3 regions of the Caloramator sp. E03 genome follow, and region 2 is predicted to be linked to each of the others. Evidence: a T-box and tRNA genes for the amino acid it is inferred to sense, from the RefSeq annotation. Region 2 holds a T-box; the other regions hold tRNA genes.
What was found. The T-box of region 2 lies ahead of aspS (aspartate--tRNA ligase). A T-box ahead of a tRNA ligase gene usually reads a tRNA of that ligase, here a tRNA-Asp.
Positions count from the first base shown of each region.

Region 1: it has a tRNA-Asp gene. The T-box ahead of aspS (aspartate--tRNA ligase) is inferred to sense a tRNA for this amino acid. The anticodon was not compared.
Region 3: it has a tRNA-Asp gene. The T-box ahead of aspS (aspartate--tRNA ligase) is inferred to sense a tRNA for this amino acid. The anticodon was not compared.

Region 1 covers NZ_CP040093.1:790,471-796,391, forward strand. The annotation lists gene FDN13_RS04020 (MFS transporter) at 1-514, opposite strand, end outside; gene FDN13_RS04025 (hypothetical protein) at 933-1,247, opposite strand; gene FDN13_RS04030 (ISL3 family transposase) at 1,536-2,714, shown strand; tRNA gene FDN13_RS04035 (tRNA-Cys) at 2,948-3,022, opposite strand; tRNA gene FDN13_RS04040 (tRNA-Gly) at 3,028-3,103, opposite strand; tRNA gene FDN13_RS04045 (tRNA-Phe) at 3,109-3,184, opposite strand; tRNA gene FDN13_RS04050 (tRNA-Asp) at 3,189-3,265, opposite strand; tRNA gene FDN13_RS04055 (tRNA-Val) at 3,271-3,346, opposite strand; gene hslO (Hsp33 family molecular chaperone HslO) at 3,516-4,394, opposite strand; gene FDN13_RS04065 (class I SAM-dependent DNA methyltransferase) at 4,396-5,130, opposite strand; gene FDN13_RS04070 (type I phosphomannose isomerase catalytic subunit) at 5,219-5,921, shown strand, end outside.
Region 2 covers NZ_CP040093.1:599,413-605,333, forward strand. The annotation lists gene FDN13_RS03135 (amino acid ABC transporter ATP-binding protein) at 1-10, opposite strand, end outside; gene FDN13_RS03140 (amino acid ABC transporter permease) at 24-674, opposite strand; gene FDN13_RS03145 (amino acid ABC transporter substrate-binding protein) at 705-1,616, opposite strand; gene aspS (aspartate--tRNA ligase) at 1,820-3,604, opposite strand; T-box leader at 3,654-3,856, opposite strand; gene hemZ (coproporphyrinogen dehydrogenase HemZ) at 3,883-5,313, opposite strand; gene FDN13_RS03160 (hypothetical protein) at 5,324-5,509, opposite strand; gene FDN13_RS03165 (MBL fold metallo-hydrolase) at 5,570-5,921, opposite strand, start outside.
Region 3 covers NZ_CP040093.1:1,608,888-1,614,808, reverse strand. The annotation lists gene FDN13_RS08025 (M23 family metallopeptidase) at 1-218, opposite strand, end outside; gene FDN13_RS08020 (DnaD domain protein) at 392-1,318, shown strand; gene FDN13_RS08015 (ATP-binding protein) at 1,308-2,297, shown strand; tRNA gene FDN13_RS08010 (tRNA-Thr) at 2,331-2,406, opposite strand; tRNA gene FDN13_RS08005 (tRNA-Asp) at 2,410-2,486, opposite strand; tRNA gene FDN13_RS08000 (tRNA-Val) at 2,491-2,566, opposite strand; tRNA gene FDN13_RS07995 (tRNA-Glu) at 2,571-2,645, opposite strand; gene FDN13_RS07990 (adenylosuccinate synthase) at 2,777-4,063, opposite strand; gene FDN13_RS07985 (NAD(P)/FAD-dependent oxidoreductase) at 4,073-5,458, opposite strand; gene pgsA (CDP-diacylglycerol--glycerol-3-phosphate 3-phosphatidyltransferase) at 5,705-5,921, shown strand, end outside.

The DNA.
Region 1 (5,921 bases), 190 kb from region 2:
CCATTATCCTTCCTGCAAAGGCAGGACCTATAAGCCTTGCACCGTTAAAGGCTGCAGAGTTAAGAGCTATTGCATTTAATAGGTGAGCTCTTCCTTCTACCATCTCAACAACAAAAGCCTGTCTTGCTGGATTGTCAAATGTTTGTACCGTTCCAATACAGAATAAAATAAGCAATATTAGTATATAGTTAGTTTTATTAAAGAAAACCATAAAAAACAGTAAAAAAGCAGCTATAAGCTGAAAAGTTTGAGTTGCTATTATTATTTTTCTCTTTGGATACTTTTCAATAATAAGACCTGCATAAAGAGAAAATAAAAATAGAGGAGTAAACTGAACTGCACTCATAAGACCAAGAAGAAATCTATGATTAGTTATCGAATAAACAAGCCAATTTAGAGCAGCGTTTTGCATCCAGCTGCCAATAAGGGATATTACTTGTCCAGTCCAAAATAATTTGAAGTTCCTATGAGTAAAGGCAGGATAATATTCCCTTAACTTATCTTTAACATTCATTTAACACCACCCCCATAACATCTTAAACCAATTTGCTAAAATGTACAATACAAAAACGCTGATTTTAGGGACCTGTTAGTGCAAAAAAGTTTTCTCCATCCCTGGTGCCTGGCACCGGAGATGGAGAAAAGAAGAAAAATGTTCCACCTAGTTGACAAGTGACAAACTTTTTCAAAGGTAACAGAAGGGACGGTTACTTATTATATTAAATAATAGACATAATATTTTATGCATGTCCCCCTGATTTTGCAGATATTGTGTATGAAATAAGTAACCGTCCCTTGTCTTGAACTTTTTTCCTTTTTTGTAAATGAACATTTTCACACTAACCGTCCCCTTAAGCTTTTATCATTTTGAAGCTTGTCAATACTTTTACAAAAAAAATAAGCTAAAGATCATCTTCCTTAGCTTTAATGGTTTATCTTACAGCTTTGAGCCGTGCAATATCAACCCAGTTGCTAGCCGTAGCCTCTTCGACCCTGCTCAAATCCCTTCTTATTGATTCAATTTGTCCCTTCATGTATGCTATATCGTTAAGCATATTATCATGTTCAGCTTTATTAACCTGTGCACTATGCTCTAATGCTCTTAATATTTGAGTATGCTCATCTAATCTCGCATTTACTTCTTGAAACTGTTTATTTACTTCTTTAAACTGTTCCCTTACTTCTTTAAACTGTTCATTTACTTCTTTTTTAAACTCCATAAGCAATTCAATAACTTCTTTGTCCATGACCTCACCTCCACAAATATATTTTACCACAAATAACTTATTAATCAAAGGTATATAATCTCTTAAGATAGACATTGCTTGTGATGATATATTTAAAACCATTATTATTAATTCAGGAATATGTTTTAAAATGTTATCAATTTGTTGTCACAGGAAAGAAAGGTTCTATAATATATGTTGGGGCGTAGCCCCAGCATATTTTTTTACAAAAAAATATGCACCTGTTTTAGATGCCTGGTAAAATTAAATTAACTACAAAAATATTACCTGAAAGGAGGCATCCAACAAGTGCACAATAATTATTTTATCAAAAATTTACTGGGTTTTAAAGATGTTATTATAACAAAAGTACTTGATAATGTTTGCTATGAAATTTATTTAGAAATGAAAAAGAAGCCTCATACTTGTCCTCGTTGTAATTCTGAAACTCGTAGAGTTCACGACTATAGAATTCAACGTGTTAAACATCTTCCTTTTTTCTTAAAACCTACGGTTCTTATTATTAAAAAACGTAGGTATCGTTGTAATGTTTGTGGTAAGAGATTCTATGAAAGTATTGAATTTCTTCCTCGATATCATAGAATCACCAATCTTCTATCTCTGTATGTAATTAATGAACTTGCTAATACTTGTAGTATGTCAAGTGTTGCTAAAAAAGTTAACTTATCTGTTGATACTATAAAACGCATTTTCAATAATGTGTCTTATTCTGCTGCTACTACTTTACCTAAAATTATTGCTATTGATGAATTTAAAGGTAATTCTGGTGGTGCTAAATATCATTGTTCTATCGTTGACCCTGTTAATAGAAAAATTATTGATATTATTAAAGATAGACAGTTTCACGTCCTATCGGACTACTTTAAAAAAATTAAAAATCGCGATAGTGTTGAATATTTTATTTGTGATATGTGGCAACCTTATATTGATTTAGCTAAAACTTACTTTAAAAATGCTATTATTGTTATTGATAAATTCCATTATATTAGGCACGCTATGTGGGCTGTAGAAGCAGTTAGAAAACGTGTTCAAAAAGAGCTATCTGTTAAATTAAGAAAATACTTTAAAAGAAGCAAAAAACTTATTCTTAAAAGATTTGACTTACTTGATGAAGATTCAAAGTTCGCATTACAAGTTATGTTTTCTTACAATAGCGATTTAGCTATTGCTCATACCTTAAAAGAAAAACTATTAAAAATAATTGATACTACCTCTTCTTCTAAAGAAGCTCGTACTTTATTAAAGGAATGGATTAAGTTTGCACAAAGTAGCGGCCTTAAAGAATTTGAAAGATGTGCTAATACTTATATCAGGTATTTTAATGAAATAGTGAATTCTTTTGATATACCATATACAAATGCTTGCACTGAAGGCTTTAATAACAAAATTAAAGTTATTAAAAGAAATGCCTTCGGCTTCAAAAACTTTGATAGGTTTAGAAATAGAATTCTTCATTGCTGTAATTAAAGTAAATTATAATACCAAATTTTAGAAAACCAACTCACGTTGGTCTTTTTGTCCTGCAATTTTTGTGGGATACTCTCCCCAATCTAACTTATCTTTCTAAAATAACTCTCAAACAAGATAGGACAGGCATTCTAATCGAATACCCGCCCCAACAATTGACAAAGAGCCGAAAGAAAAATAAAAATCACAAAAAACTTTAAAGCCTGTAACCTTTGAGATTACAGGCTTTTCTTTGGAGGCGCCACCCAGATTTGAACTGGGGAATAAAGGTTTTGCAGACCTCTGCCTTACCGCTTGGCTATGGCGCCATATATGGAGCGGAAGACGGGACTCGAACCCGCGACGTTCACCTTGGCAAGGTGACGCTCTACCAACTGAGCCACTCCCGCATAGATGGTGGCCAGAGCCGGAATCGAACCAGCGACACGAGGATTTTCAGTCCACTGCTCTACCGACTGAGCTATCTGGCCATGTTGGCGACCCAGAAGGGGCTCGAACCCTCGACCTCCGGCGTGACAGGCCGGCACTCTAACCAACTGAGCTACTGGGCCGCAAGTGGTGGGAACAATAGGGCTCGAACCTATGACCCTCTGCTTGTAAGGCAGATGCTCTCCCAGCTGAGCTATGCTCCCAAATTCTTGTGACGATTATTATTGTACCATGCATACTCTACTTTGTCAACCGCAAACTTCTTTTTTTATTTTAACAAGCTTTGCAGCGAACAATTAATATAATAGCTTATAATCTTACTTATGTCAACATCTTTTTAATAAATCTTTTAAAAAACTTTGTGCCCAATAATTATTGGGCACATTCAATAAGCTTTTCTATTTCATCTTCACTAAAGACATATCTTTCATTGCAAAAATGACACTGCATTTCAATTTTTTTATCTTCATTCTTTATTTTAATAAGCTCATCCTTCCCAAGGGCAATTAGAGCCTTTTCAACCCTTTCCTTTGAACAGTCACATATATAGTCAACTTCGATTTTCTCATATATTTTAAGATCCATATCATCAAATAACATGTTTAATATATCCTCTCCACTTTTACCTTCTGCAATAAGCTTTGATAAAGGTGGTATTTCATGAAGCCTAAAGGTTATTATATCCCCAAGCATCTCATTGGCACCAGGAAGCATTTGAATTAATATACCTCCTGCTGCTTTAATAGTTGTATCAGTATCGACAAGAACCCCAAGCACTACTGCAGATGGTACCTGCTCTGATACTGCAAAGTAATATGCAAGATCCTCAGCTATTTCCCCAGTCTGAATAGGCACCTGACCAACATAAGGCTCTTTTAGCCCCATATCCTTAACTACTGTAAGCATTCCATTTTTCCCAACAGCCCCTCCAACATCTAATTTTCCTTTTAAGTTAAGCGGTAAGTCAATTGAAGGGTTTGAAATATATCCTTTTACATTACCTTTTGAATTAGAACAAACTACAAGGTTTCCAGTAGGGCCTCCCCCATTCATTGTTATAGTTAAATTATCTTTTTCACCCTTTAACATTACTCCCATAATTGAACCAGCTGTTAATAGCCTTCCTAAAGCTGCTGAAGTTGTTGGACTTAAATTATGAATTTTTCTTGCTTTTTCAACAATATCAGTTGAATGTACCATAAAAACTCTAATATCACCATTTGAAACAGTAGCTCTTAAAAGATATCCCATATTATTCCTCCTTTTTGGCAATGATAACTGCTCTTAAACTGTCATTTTTAATATCTGACAGGGTATAATCATCAAAGATTTTAATATCCTTAAATCCTATTATTGAGAGATAATGCATAATTTTATCAACTTCATAAGCTTTTTGAATATGTCTTTCATCAAATCTTTTATATAAAGCTCCTTCCTTTATAAAAAAGGTTATATACATTTCTAGTATATCCCCATCTAAATAGTTATCCCAAATATAACAAAGCTTTTCCTCATTAAGTGTAAAAGTATTATTAGCTATTATATTTTTAAGCTTATATGAAGTACTTATATCAAATAAGAAATACCCATTGGGCATTAGGTGTTTATACACATTATTAAAGCTTTTTATTATATCATCATCTTCTATTACATAATTATAGCCATCACAAAAGCAAAATATATAATCAAATTTTTTATCTATATTAAAACTTCTTATGTCCTGCTTTAAAAAATTTATCTTCTGCCTGTTTATCCTTGCCTTCTCCTCAGCTATAGATAACATATCTTCTGATATATCAAAGGCTGTAATATTACATCCTTTCTCTTTAAGACGTAAAGTCATATTTCCAGTGCCACAGGCAAGTTCAAGTATATTTTTATTTTTTAGACTCCAACTAAAATAGTTTTCAACAAATCTCATCCATTTATCATAATCAATATCAATCATATCATCATATATCTTTGACAATGCTGTATATTGTTCCATATATGTCCCACCTTAAATAATTAATTTGTTTCTTTATATATTATAACGTATAATTTAATATAGAGTAGATATAAGGAGGTTAAATTTTATGCTTTACCCACTCTTTTTTGAGCCAATATATAAAAATGTTATTTGGGGAGGAAGAAATTTAGAAAGATTATTCAATCGTTCACTACCTGAAGGAAATATAGGAGAAAGTTGGGAGATTTGCTGCCACAAAAACGGTACAAGCATAGTATCACAGGGACCATTAAAAGGCTATAGCCTAAAAAATCTTATAGAAAAATACGGCAAGGAATTGCTTGGAAGCAAAGTATCTAATCATTCAACCTTTCCTCTTTTAATAAAACTAATTGATGCAAAGGACAAACTATCTATTCAGGTTCACCCTGATGATAAATACGCTATGGAAAATGAAGGCGAAATGGGAAAAACAGAAATGTGGTATATAATTGATGCAAAGGAAGATGCAAAACTTATATATGGAGTTAAAAAAGGAGTTAATAAATATGATTTTAAAAATGCAATAACTGAAGGTAAACTCGAAGAATATGTAAATTATGTAAATGTAAAAAAAGGAGATGTTGTATTTATACCTACAGGTACAATACATGCAATACTTGAAGGTATAGTAATAGCTGAGATACAACAAAACAGCGATACTACATATAGAGTTTATGATTTTAATAGGGTTGACTCAAAAGGAAATCACAGAGAACTTCATATTGAAAAAGCCCTTGATGTTATAAACTTTGACTTTCAAGGAACAATAAACAAGCCAAAGACAATAT
Region 2 (5,921 bases):
TCATGTACATTGTTCCATCTCCCTTAAGAATATCTTGATAATTTCTTCTCGACTGCAGAGAAAATACTTGTAAAAACTGTTGTCATTATAAGATACAATATTGCTGCTGTAAAAAGCATCTCTGTATATTTAAAAGTAGCTGAGGATATCTGAACAGCACTTCTCATAAGCTCAACCATTGCTATTGTAGAAACAAGTGACGTATCCTTTAGCATTGTAATAAATTCATTTCCAACTGGTGGAATAATAACTCTAAAGGTTTGAGGTAGTACTATTTTTTTCATAGTTTGAAAATAATTAAATCCAAGTGCCTTTGCTGCTTCAAACTGTCCCTTGTCTATAGAAATTATTCCTCCTCTTATTATCTCTGCCATATATGCACCACAGTTAAGGCTAAGACCTATAACTGCTGCAGTAAAGGGAGACATTGTAATTCCCATCATCGGAAGAGCATAATAGAAGAAAAACAACTGTAATATAAGTGGCGTACCTCTAAAAACCCAAATATAAAAGGAAGCAATTCCACTTGTAAATATATTTTTAGTTATCTTTAAAAGTGCAAGTATTACCCCTAAAATTGATCCAAAAAATAGTGTTATAACTGTTAATTTTATTGTCATGATACTTCCATCAAGTAAATAAGGAAGTTTTCCTATAATAAATTTGATATCCAATAGTAGCCCCCCTAATTTGCTATTTAAAGTTTATTTTGAATAGTAGTCAGTTTTAAACCATTTTAAAGATATTTTTGAAAGAGTACCATCAGCCTTTAATTCATCTATTGCCTTTTGCACTGCTTCCTTAAGTTTTTCATCTTCTTTTCTAAATCCAATTCCAAATGGTTCTTCCATAAGTTTTCCTGGTGATACATACTTGCCTTCTTCAAGTCCCATATAGTATCTTCCAACCTGGTCATCAGCAACAAGTGCATCTATTCTTCCAGCAGCTAAATCCATAAATGCCTCAGTTATTTTATCATATTTTTTTATCTCTTTTGTAACACCTGTTTTTTCTGTAGCAACTTCACCAGTTGAACCAAGTTGAACTCCAACAACTTTTCCTTTTATAGCATCAACACCACTAACTGATGAATTTTCCTTCTTTGTTATTATAATTGGACCACCTGATATATATGGCTCACTAAAAGCTATTTCTTTTTTTCTTTCATCTGTTATACTTAATGCAGATAAAATCATATCAAACTTTTTTGCTTTTAGAGCTGGAAGTATTCCATCCCATGCAGTTGGAACCCATTCAATATTAACTCCAAGTTTTTTACCTATTGCATTTCCTAAATCAATATCAAATCCAACAAGATTATTTTTGTCATCCCTATATTCCATAGGAGGATATGAATCATCAAGCCCTATCATTATTTTACCTGAACTTTTAATATTATCAGGAAGTAACGCAGCTAAACTATCATTTTTACTTACACTTAATAAAAAGTCTTCTTGTTTTTGTGCGCTATTCGGATTTTTCTCTGTGTCATTTGAAGACTTGCTACCACACCCAGCAAGAAGACCTGTTAATATAAATACTACCATTGTAAATAATACAACTTTTTTCAATTCAATCATCCTTTCCATTTTTATTATCATCTTATCATTATACATTCATAATTATACTTATTCAATAGTTAATTAAAAAAACATCGCAAAATTTATTATATTATTATTATGTTATGTTTTTAATGTTAATATTATTTTAAATAAATTAACATTCATAATTCTTATTATTACTTTAATTTATTTAATATTACAATATTATATAGTGCATATTTATAATACAAATAAAAAATAAGGCCACAGAAGTGACCTTATTTTTTATTTGTTATGCTTATTCCAAGCTCTTCAAGCTGTTTCTCATCAACTTCAGATGGAGAATTGCTCATAGGATCAGCAGCATTTTGATTCTTTGGAAATGCTATTACATCTTTAATATTATCAGTTTCAGTTAAAAACATTATTAACCTATCAAAACCATAAGCAAGCCCTCCATGAGGTGGTGGACCATATTTGAAAGCTTCAAGCAGATAACCAAACTTTGCCCATGCCTTTTCAATATCAAGACCTATAGCATTGAACATCCTCTCCTGAAGTTTAGTATCGTGAATTCTTATACTTCCACCGCCTATTTCCTCACCGTTTAAAACTATATCATAAGCCTTTGCCCTAACTCTTGCTATGTCTGTTTCAAGATACTCTATATCCTCATCCATAGGAGCAGTAAAAGGATGATGCACTGCAACATATCTTCCTTCTTCTTCATCAAATTCAACAAGAGGAAATTCTGTAACCCAAAGGAATTTATATTCTTTGTTATCTGGTCCTATAAGGTTAAGCTTTCTTCCAAGCTCTAATCTTAAGGCTCCAAGGGATGAAAAGGCTGTCTTTGGTTTATCTGCAATAATAAGAAGTAAATCTCCAACCTTTCCATCCATTCTATCTATTATAGCCTTTAACTCATCCTCAGTCATGAACTTTGCAAAGGATGATTTTATTTCGTTTTCCTTTATTGCAATCCATGCAATTCCTTTTGCTCCATATGTTTTAACATATTCAGTTAATCTGTCTATTTCCTTTCTTCCAAAGTCAGCACATCCCTTTGCATTTATACCTCTAATTTCTCCACCTTGAGCTGCTGTGTCGCTAAATACCTTAAAGCTACTATTTTTTACTATATCCTTTATATCAACTATTTCCATACCAAATCTTAAATCCGGCTTATCACTTCCATACTTTTCAATAGCCTCTTTATAGGGCATCCTCATAAAAGGTATTTTAATATCTATACCCTTAATCTCTTTAAATATCTTCTGAATAAGCCTTTCATTAAGTTCAATTACATCATCAATATCTACAAATGACATCTCAATATCAATCTGTGTAAACTCTGGTTGTCTGTTAGCCCTTAAATCCTCATCCCTGAAGCATCTTACTATTTGGAAATATCTATCATATCCTGAAATCATAAGAAGCTGCTTATAAATCTGTGGAGATTGTGGAAGAGCATAAAATTTTCCTGGGAAATTTCTGCTTGGTACAAGATAATCCCTTGCCCCCTCTGGAGTACTTTTTATGAGCATAGGAGTTTCAATTTCAAGAAATCCATTTTCATCCATAAAGTCTCTAACAACCTTAGCTGTTTTATGTCTTGTCATTATTCTTTTTTGCATGTCAGGTCTTCTTAAATCAAGATACCTGTATTTGAGCCTTATTGCCTCTGATGCATCAAGGTTTTCCATTATGTATATAGGAGGTGTTTCTGATTCTGAAAGTATTCTCAAATCTTCAGCTTTAATTTCAATTAATCCTGTTGGTATTTGATGATTTGGAGATTCCCTTAAAACAACCTTTCCAGTTACAGCAATAACATATTCACTTCTTAGAGGGTTTGCCTTCTCAAAGGCTTCTTTATTTATCTCTTCTCCAAACACAACTTGAACTATTCCTGTTCTATCTCTCAAGTCAACAAATATCAATCCTCCTAGGTTCCTTCTTCTTTGAACCCATCCCATTACAGTTACAGTTTTATTTACATCCGTTTCTCTTAGCTGTCCACACATTATAGTCCTTTTTAATCCTTTTATAGATTCAGCCATAAATACAACTCCTCCTTTACTTCTTTTTTCGCATAAAAAACCGCCCCTTAAAAGGGACGGTTATATACCGCGGTACCACCCTAATTGGCTTTCACCCACTTAATCTTTAACGCAGAAAACGTAACACCCTACTCAATTCAGGCATAAGCTCCCGGGTGTCATTCATCTTCCTTAACTCTAGAACAGCTCTCAGTTAAAGTGTTCCTTCCTGTAGAGTGTTTGAAGACTACTCCTCCCGATCAATGCTTTTATAATATTTTTATTAAATTATATGAAAACTAAAATAACATGTCAAGCCCCTTTAATTTTTTCTCAATCATTTCATCTATCCTTGTTACATACTCTTTTATATCCTTTACATTTGAAATTCTCTCTATTCTATTCTCATCAATAAATACAAGCTTCGTTATAGCCCCTGGACCAAATCCTGCAATGGATATATTTTCTGCAATCATTTGTATATTATATATGCACTCTTTATCTTTCATGCAATATCCGACATTTTCAAGAGGGCTTACCATATTTTTTTGCCTATACATATAATAAGGATACATTCCCATATTTTTTACATAATTTACAGCAATATCATACATACTATCTATTTCATCGCTCTTTGCTTTATATCCTCTTTCATTAAGATATGATGCCCTTTTTACTGCCATAGTATGTATCGTAATGCTATCTGGTGAGAGCTCTTTTAATTTTTCCATAGTATTTTTAACATCATTACTATTCTCACCTATAAGACCTATTATTATATCCATATTTATATTATCAAATCCTAAATTCCTTGCAATATAATATTTATCTACTATATCCTTTGAATCATGCAGTCTTCCTATCCTTTTTAAAGTTTCATCATTCATAGTTTGAGGATTTATACTAATCCTTGAACAGCCATATTCTTTTAAAACTTTTAATTTTTCACAATCAATTGAATCTGGTCTTCCAGCTTCAACAGTAAATTCCTTTACTTTAAATAAATCAATATTGCTTCCAAGCTCATTAAATATAATTTCAAGATTATCGCCACTTAAGGATGTAGGAGTTCCCCCTCCAATGTATATTGTATCTATTCTAAAACCCTTATTCTTTAAAAAATTCAAAGTGCACCTAATCTCCTTTTTAAGTGCATTAATATATTGATTCACAATCAGCTCATTTCCTTTAATAGGTGTTGAAGTAAAAGAGCAATATATGCAGCGTGAAGGACAAAAAGGCACATCTATATAAAGACTTATATCCTTTTTATTATAAGTTAAATATTTTGATTCATTTTTTGCAACCTCAAGGGCAAGAATAGCTTTTTCTAATGATAAATCATAGTTTGATAATAGATAATTTATTATATCTTCATCCTTTAATTTACTTTTATAACATTCATGAACTATCTTTGTAGGTCTTATTCCAACAAGTATGCCCCAAGGAATATTAATTCCCGTATAATTTTTTAAAGCTCTTAAAGCTGTTAGTTTAATAGCATTTTTTATTTGCTTTTTATCATCAGTAATTTTGTAATCCTCACAAATTTTCAAAGAATTATTTTCATAGATTTTGAATTTAGCAGATTTGTTATCATAATCAACTACGCTTTTAACATTAAAATCATCATCTTCAACAAATTCTATTTCACTTTTATTATAAAATAGTGAAACGATTTGAAATACCTCATATCTATAATCATGTCCTTCTAATTTTACCTTAATCATTTCCATCCCCTTAGTAATCCTGCTCTGCCTCTTTCTTTAAATTCATTAATAGTTTTTGGTTTATATTAAGTTCCCTTGCAATATCTTCATCATTAAGACCTTCTTCAACAAGTTCACAGTATTTTTCATAGTCGAACTCCTCAAGCATATTATCCGAACTCTTAATTTTAAATGGAAGGGTTTTCTTTTTTTTCATTTAATCACCCCTAAATTCTTTTTATACCTAATTTACCCAAATAGTAAAAAAATATTCATATTATAAAAAAGGATTATATCTTTTTTCTTCTCCAACTGTTGTAGATGGCCCATGGCCAGGATATATTATTGTATCATCATTATATATCATTATTTTTTCTTTTATGGATTTTATAAGCTGTTCATGAGAAGCTTTTTCAAAATCTGTTCTTCCAACGGAGCCTTTAAAAAGTGCATCACCTGTTAAAATGATGTTGTTAATTTTTAAAGACACGCTTCCCGGTGTATGACCTGGGGTTTCTAAAACCTCAATCCTAATATCCCCAACTTTTATTATATCTCCATCTTTTATATACTCATCTATTTCAAATAGTTTTATATTTCTTAATATAGGAGTTATATTTAGAGTACCT
Region 3 (5,921 bases), 1.0 Mb from region 2:
ATAGATTTTACATCGCTTAATTTTTTAACATAACATACTGGCTTATTATTGACCTTTAGAAGATATGTTGTAGACTTCGCTTGATATATACTATATGTACAAATCGCGACAAGAAGCCCTGATATTATAGCAATAAGCGGAATAGATTTTAAATTACGCCGAATAAAGCTAATATAGCCAAATAAACCCTGAAAATAGCGATTAGCTTTAAAATTCACCGAATCGCCTCCTTTCATTAACGTACACTTTATTTATACACCAAAAACTTCTATTTTGCAAGTGCATTATAATATGATATTATTATGCACATCCTTTTAAATTATTCCTATTTTGTTGAGGGCATATATTGGTTTTGATATAATATTAATACAGTTAATTAAGGAGTGTTATTATGGGAAACATAAAATTTAATATACCCAAACTTGAATTTACTCCTGTTGATAATAAATTCATAGATAAGTATCTTCCAGAGGCCAAGGGTGAATTTGTAAAGGTATATCTTATTTGTCTTAGGTATGCATTATCAAATATGGACACAAGCATTGAAGACATATCTCAAACTCTTGGTCTTTTGCAGACAGATGTAATAAAAGCCTTTGAATATTGGGAAGAAAAAGGGCTCCTTCATTTATCAAATGATGGAACCTTGGAATTCTTAGATGAATCTATGCAAATAAAAAATAATAATTTATATTTAAATGATTTTTCAAAGGATATGCTTGAACACATAGAAAAACTGATAGGAAGACCTTTATATTCAAAAGAAATATTAACTTATATGAACTTTTTAGATGATTTTAATTTTACTCCAGAAGTTATATTACTTCTTGTTGAATACTGTGCAGCAAAGAAAAAAACAGATATAAGATATATAGAAAAAGTCGCAATAGCTTGGCATGATAGTGGCGTTAAGTCTATTGAAGATGCTCAAAAACAAATCAAGATGCGTGAAGATAAATGGAATAAATATAGAGCCATAGCAAGTTATCTTGGCTTTAAAGATTCAGAAATATCAAAGCCACAGGAAGAATTCATGGAGAAGTGGCTATTTAAAATGGGTTTTCCTCTTGAAATAGTCCTTGAAGCATGCCGTATATGTATTATGAGAATAAACGAAGGAAACTTCAACTATATAGATGCTATACTTTCTGATTGGTATAAAAATGGAGTAAAAAAAGTAGAAGATTTAAACAAACTATCTAAAAAGTCAAGAAAAAAATCACAACCATTTAATAAAATACAGAACTTTGAAAGCCAATACGATATGGCAGAGCTTAAAAGGCAACTTTTAGGAAGGGGTGATTCAAATGAAAAGTAAATTTGTAATAGAAATATTAAAAGAATATGATCACCTTCAAGAAAACGCTAAATCTGAACAAAAAAAGCGTCAAGAAGAAATATATGAAAAACTTCCAAGGATTAAAGAGATAGATGAGGAAATATCAAAAATAGGGCTGGAAATTGCTTCTTCTATATTTAAAGGCGCTGATAGCGAATCATTAATAATTGAAGGAAGAAAAAAAATAACGGATCTTAAAATGGAGAAGGCTGAGATATTAGTACAAAATAAATATCCCATAGACTACCTTGAGATAAAATATAAATGTCAAAAATGCAAGGACACAGGATATATTGATAACGAAAAGTGTTCCTGTTTTAAGCAAAAAATTATTAACAACTTATACAATCAATCAAATCTAAAGGATATTTTAAAATACGAAAACTTTGATACCTTTGACTTTTCTCTTTATTCCAAAGAAAGAAACCCTCAGTATGGACTTTCTCCTTTAGAGAACATGCAGCAAATATATACAAGATGCATTGCCTTTTATAAAAATTTTGATTCCTCTAATGAAAATCTATTTTTTTCCGGCAAGTCTGGTCTTGGAAAAACTTTTTTATCAAACTGCATAGCTAAGGAACTTCTTGATATGGGAAAGGTAGTAATATATCAAACAGCGGTAGAGCTTATAGAAACTCTAAGAAGGGCTCGTTTTGATGAAAACTCTTCACCTGATATAATTGAAGATATTTTTGATTGCGATCTTCTTATAATTGATGATTTAGGCACTGAGCAGAATACATCCTTCTCTCAAACAGAGTTATTTAATGTAATAAATACAAGGCTTCTTAAAAATAAAAAAATGATTATTTCAACTAACATTCCAATTGAAAGTTTTAATCAATGCTACCCTGATAGAATAACATCAAGAATATTTGGCCTCTTTAGCATATTTGAATTCTTTGGGGATGATATTAGAATCATGAAAAACATCAATAGGAAAAAATCAGGATAAGAAAAAGACCCTGCATTAGCAGGGTCTTTATTTTGGAGCCGGCTATCGGAATCGAACCAATAACCTACTGATTACAAGTCAGTTGCTCTGCCTATTGAGCTAAGCCGGCAAATGGCGACCCAGAAGGGGCTCGAACCCTCGACCTCCGGCGTGACAGGCCGGCACTCTAACCAACTGAGCTACTGGGCCAAAATGGTGGGAACAATAGGGCTCGAACCTATGACCCTCTGCTTGTAAGGCAGATGCTCTCCCAGCTGAGCTATGCTCCCAAGATGGTGACCCCTACGGGATTCGAACCCATGTTACCGCCGTGAAAGGGCGATGTCTTAACCACTTGACCAAGGGGCCACATTACTTTTTTCAAGGCTTTTTGTCGCCTGACACTTTTATATAATACAAGAAAATTATATACCTGTCAATACATTTTTTTATTAATTTTTTAAGGTAATAAATGGAATAAGGCAGCTGTATTTGCTGCCTTACATCTTATTAATAATAATTGTCTGGTGCCTTGCAGGACCAACAGAAACTATAGAGATTCTAACGCCTGTATACTCCTCTATCCTCTTTAGATATATCTTCGCATTTTCTGGTAGTTCCTCAAAGGTTTTTGCTTTTTCTATAGAGCTGTCCCAGCCTTTAAAGCTTTCATAAACAGGCTTACATTTTGCAAGATCTTCTAAAGATGCTGGGAAATAATCTATTACCTTACCATCCATTTCATATCCAACACATACCTTTATCTCATCAATATCGGATAGAGTATCAAGTTTAGTTATGGCAAGGCTCGTTAGGCCTGATATTCTAACTGCATACTTTAATATAACAAGATCAAGCCATCCGCACCTTCTTGCCCTACCTGTAGTTGTTCCATATTCAAATCCTTTTTCTCTTATAAAATCTCCCATTTCATCAAATAACTCCGTTGGGAAAGGTCCCTTCCCAACTCTTGTTGTATATGCTTTGCATACTCCAACTGCATTAGATATCATAGTGGGGCCAACTCCTGCTCCAATACATACTCCTCCTGATATAGGATGAGAAGATGTTACATAAGGATATGTTCCATAATCTATATCAAGAAGAGTTCCTTGAGCTCCTTCAAATAATACTTTCTTACCCTTCTTAATAGAATCATAAAGTACAACAGATGTATCAAATACAAAATCCCTTAACCTATTTGCATAATTTATATATTCATCGTAAATTTCTTCAAAACTTAAAGGGTCTCCTCCATATACATCGCATATTATTTTATTTTTAAGTTCGATGTTTTGCTTTAACTTTTCTTTAAAAACCTCTATATGAAATAGATCACAGATCCTTATTCCTGATCTTTCATGTTTATCAGTATAACAAGGTCCTATTCCTTTACCTGTAGTTCCGATATCTGCCTTTCCTCTTTTTTTCTCTGAAAGGCCATCAAGTATCTTATGATATGGCATTATAACATGTGCCCTGTCGCTTATAACAAGCTTTTTAGGAGTAACTTTAACTCCTTCTCCTTCAAGATATTCAATTTCCTCAAGAAGGGCCTTAGGATCTATTACAACCCCATTTCCTATTATACAAAGCTTATCATCATAAAGTATTCCTGATGGTACAAGATGAAGCTTATATTTTTTCCCTTCAACTTCAACAGTATGTCCTGCGTTGTTTCCTCCTTGATATCTTACAACAACATCTGCACCTTCAGCTAAAAAATCAGTTATTTTTCCTTTTCCTTCATCTCCCCATTGTGCCCCTATAACAACAACTCCCGACATAATATCACCTCAAATTCTTCTTAATATTTCTCTTGCTATCATAACACCTGAAACAGAAGCCTGGGCAAGACCTCTTGTAACTCCTGCACCATCACCTGCTGCAAAGAGATTTTTTATCTGGGTTTCAAGAACATTAGATAGCTTTAGTCTCATTGAATAGAATTTAACTTCAACTCCATATAAAAGGGTATGCTTTGAATATATTCCAGGAGCAATTTTATCTAAAGCCTCAAGCATTTCAATTATATCAGTTAAAAATCTATAAGGTAAAACAAGGCTTAAATCCCCAGGAGTAGCATCCTTTAATGTAGGCTCTACAAGACCTCTTTTTAATCTCTCTTCAGTTGTTCTTCTTCCCTCTAAAAGATCTCCAAGCCTTTGAACTATAACCCCTTCTCCAAGCATGTTTGCAAGGCTTGCAATGTATTTACCATATTCTATTGGTGATCGGAAAGGTTTCGTAAAGTTTTTGCTAACAAGCAATGCAAAGTTAGTATTATTAGACTTTTTATTTGCAAAGCTATGCCCATTTACAGTATTAATTCCACTGTTGTTTTCAACAACAACTTCACCATAAGGATTCATACAGAAAGTTCTAACCCTGTCATCAAAAGATTTTGTATAATATATTAGCTTTGACTCATAAACTGCATCTGTAATATCCTTCATAATAATTGCTGGACATTCAACCCTAACTCCTATATCAACAGGATTTGTTGTAACTTCTATATTTAGTCTTTCAACCTCTGTTGAGAACCAGTCAGAACCTTCTCTTCCTGGACATACAATTACATAATCTGATTCATATATTTGGCCATCTTCAGTTTCAACTCCAAAAGCAACATCATCTTTAACCAATAGTTTTTTTACAGCACATAAAGTTTTCACATCTATTCTTTCCCTAAGGTAAGTTTCCATATCCTTTAATATGTTAAAGCAGTTATCTGTTCCAAGGTGCCTAATTCTTGCAGGTATGAATTTAAGGTCCGCAGCTGCAGCCTTCTTCATTATATTTTCAACCTCAGGGGTAATATCACCATGTACTTCCTGCGGTCCTCCAAATTCAAGGTATATTTTATCAACATAATCTATAAGGCTTTCAAGCTCTGATTTATCGATATACTCATCAAGCACTCCTCCAAATTCCGTTGTCAGAGTTAATTTCCCATCACTAAAAGCTCCAGCACCACCCCATCCTGAAACTATTGCACAAGGTTCACAATGTTGGCACTTCAACTTCTTTTCACTATAGCTTATAGGACATCTTCTGTTTATTATACTCTTTCCCTTTTCAAGTAAAAGTATCTTAAGATTATCATTTCTCCGGCTAAGCTCAATAGCAGCGAAAATTCCTGCCGGACCTCCGCCAACAATTATAACATCGTATTTTTTCATATTTTATACCTCCTTTAAAAAAGAGCACATATTTATACTATCAAAGCTTAAGTCGTGAGTCAAATATTTTCACGAACATTTATTTAAAAATTAATTATTAATTTCGGATTTTATGTGTAATAAAAAAACAAAAAAACTTTAATAATAAAATAAATATATAAAAATGCGAAATTTATTGATACCCTTTTACAATTTTATAATATACTTTATAATAATGATATTAATAAAATTATATTGGAGGTTAATATGAACATACCTAACATGCTAACTATAATAAGATTCCTCCTAATACCCGTTTTTTGTATTATTTACTTTTCAAATATTAAATACTCATTTTTTTTGTCTATGGTCGTATTCTTTATAGCAGGAATTACCGATTTTCTTGATGGTCATATTGCAAGAAAATATAACCTTGTTACAAAGATTGGAACTGTTCTTGATCCTCTGGCTGATAAGCTCATGA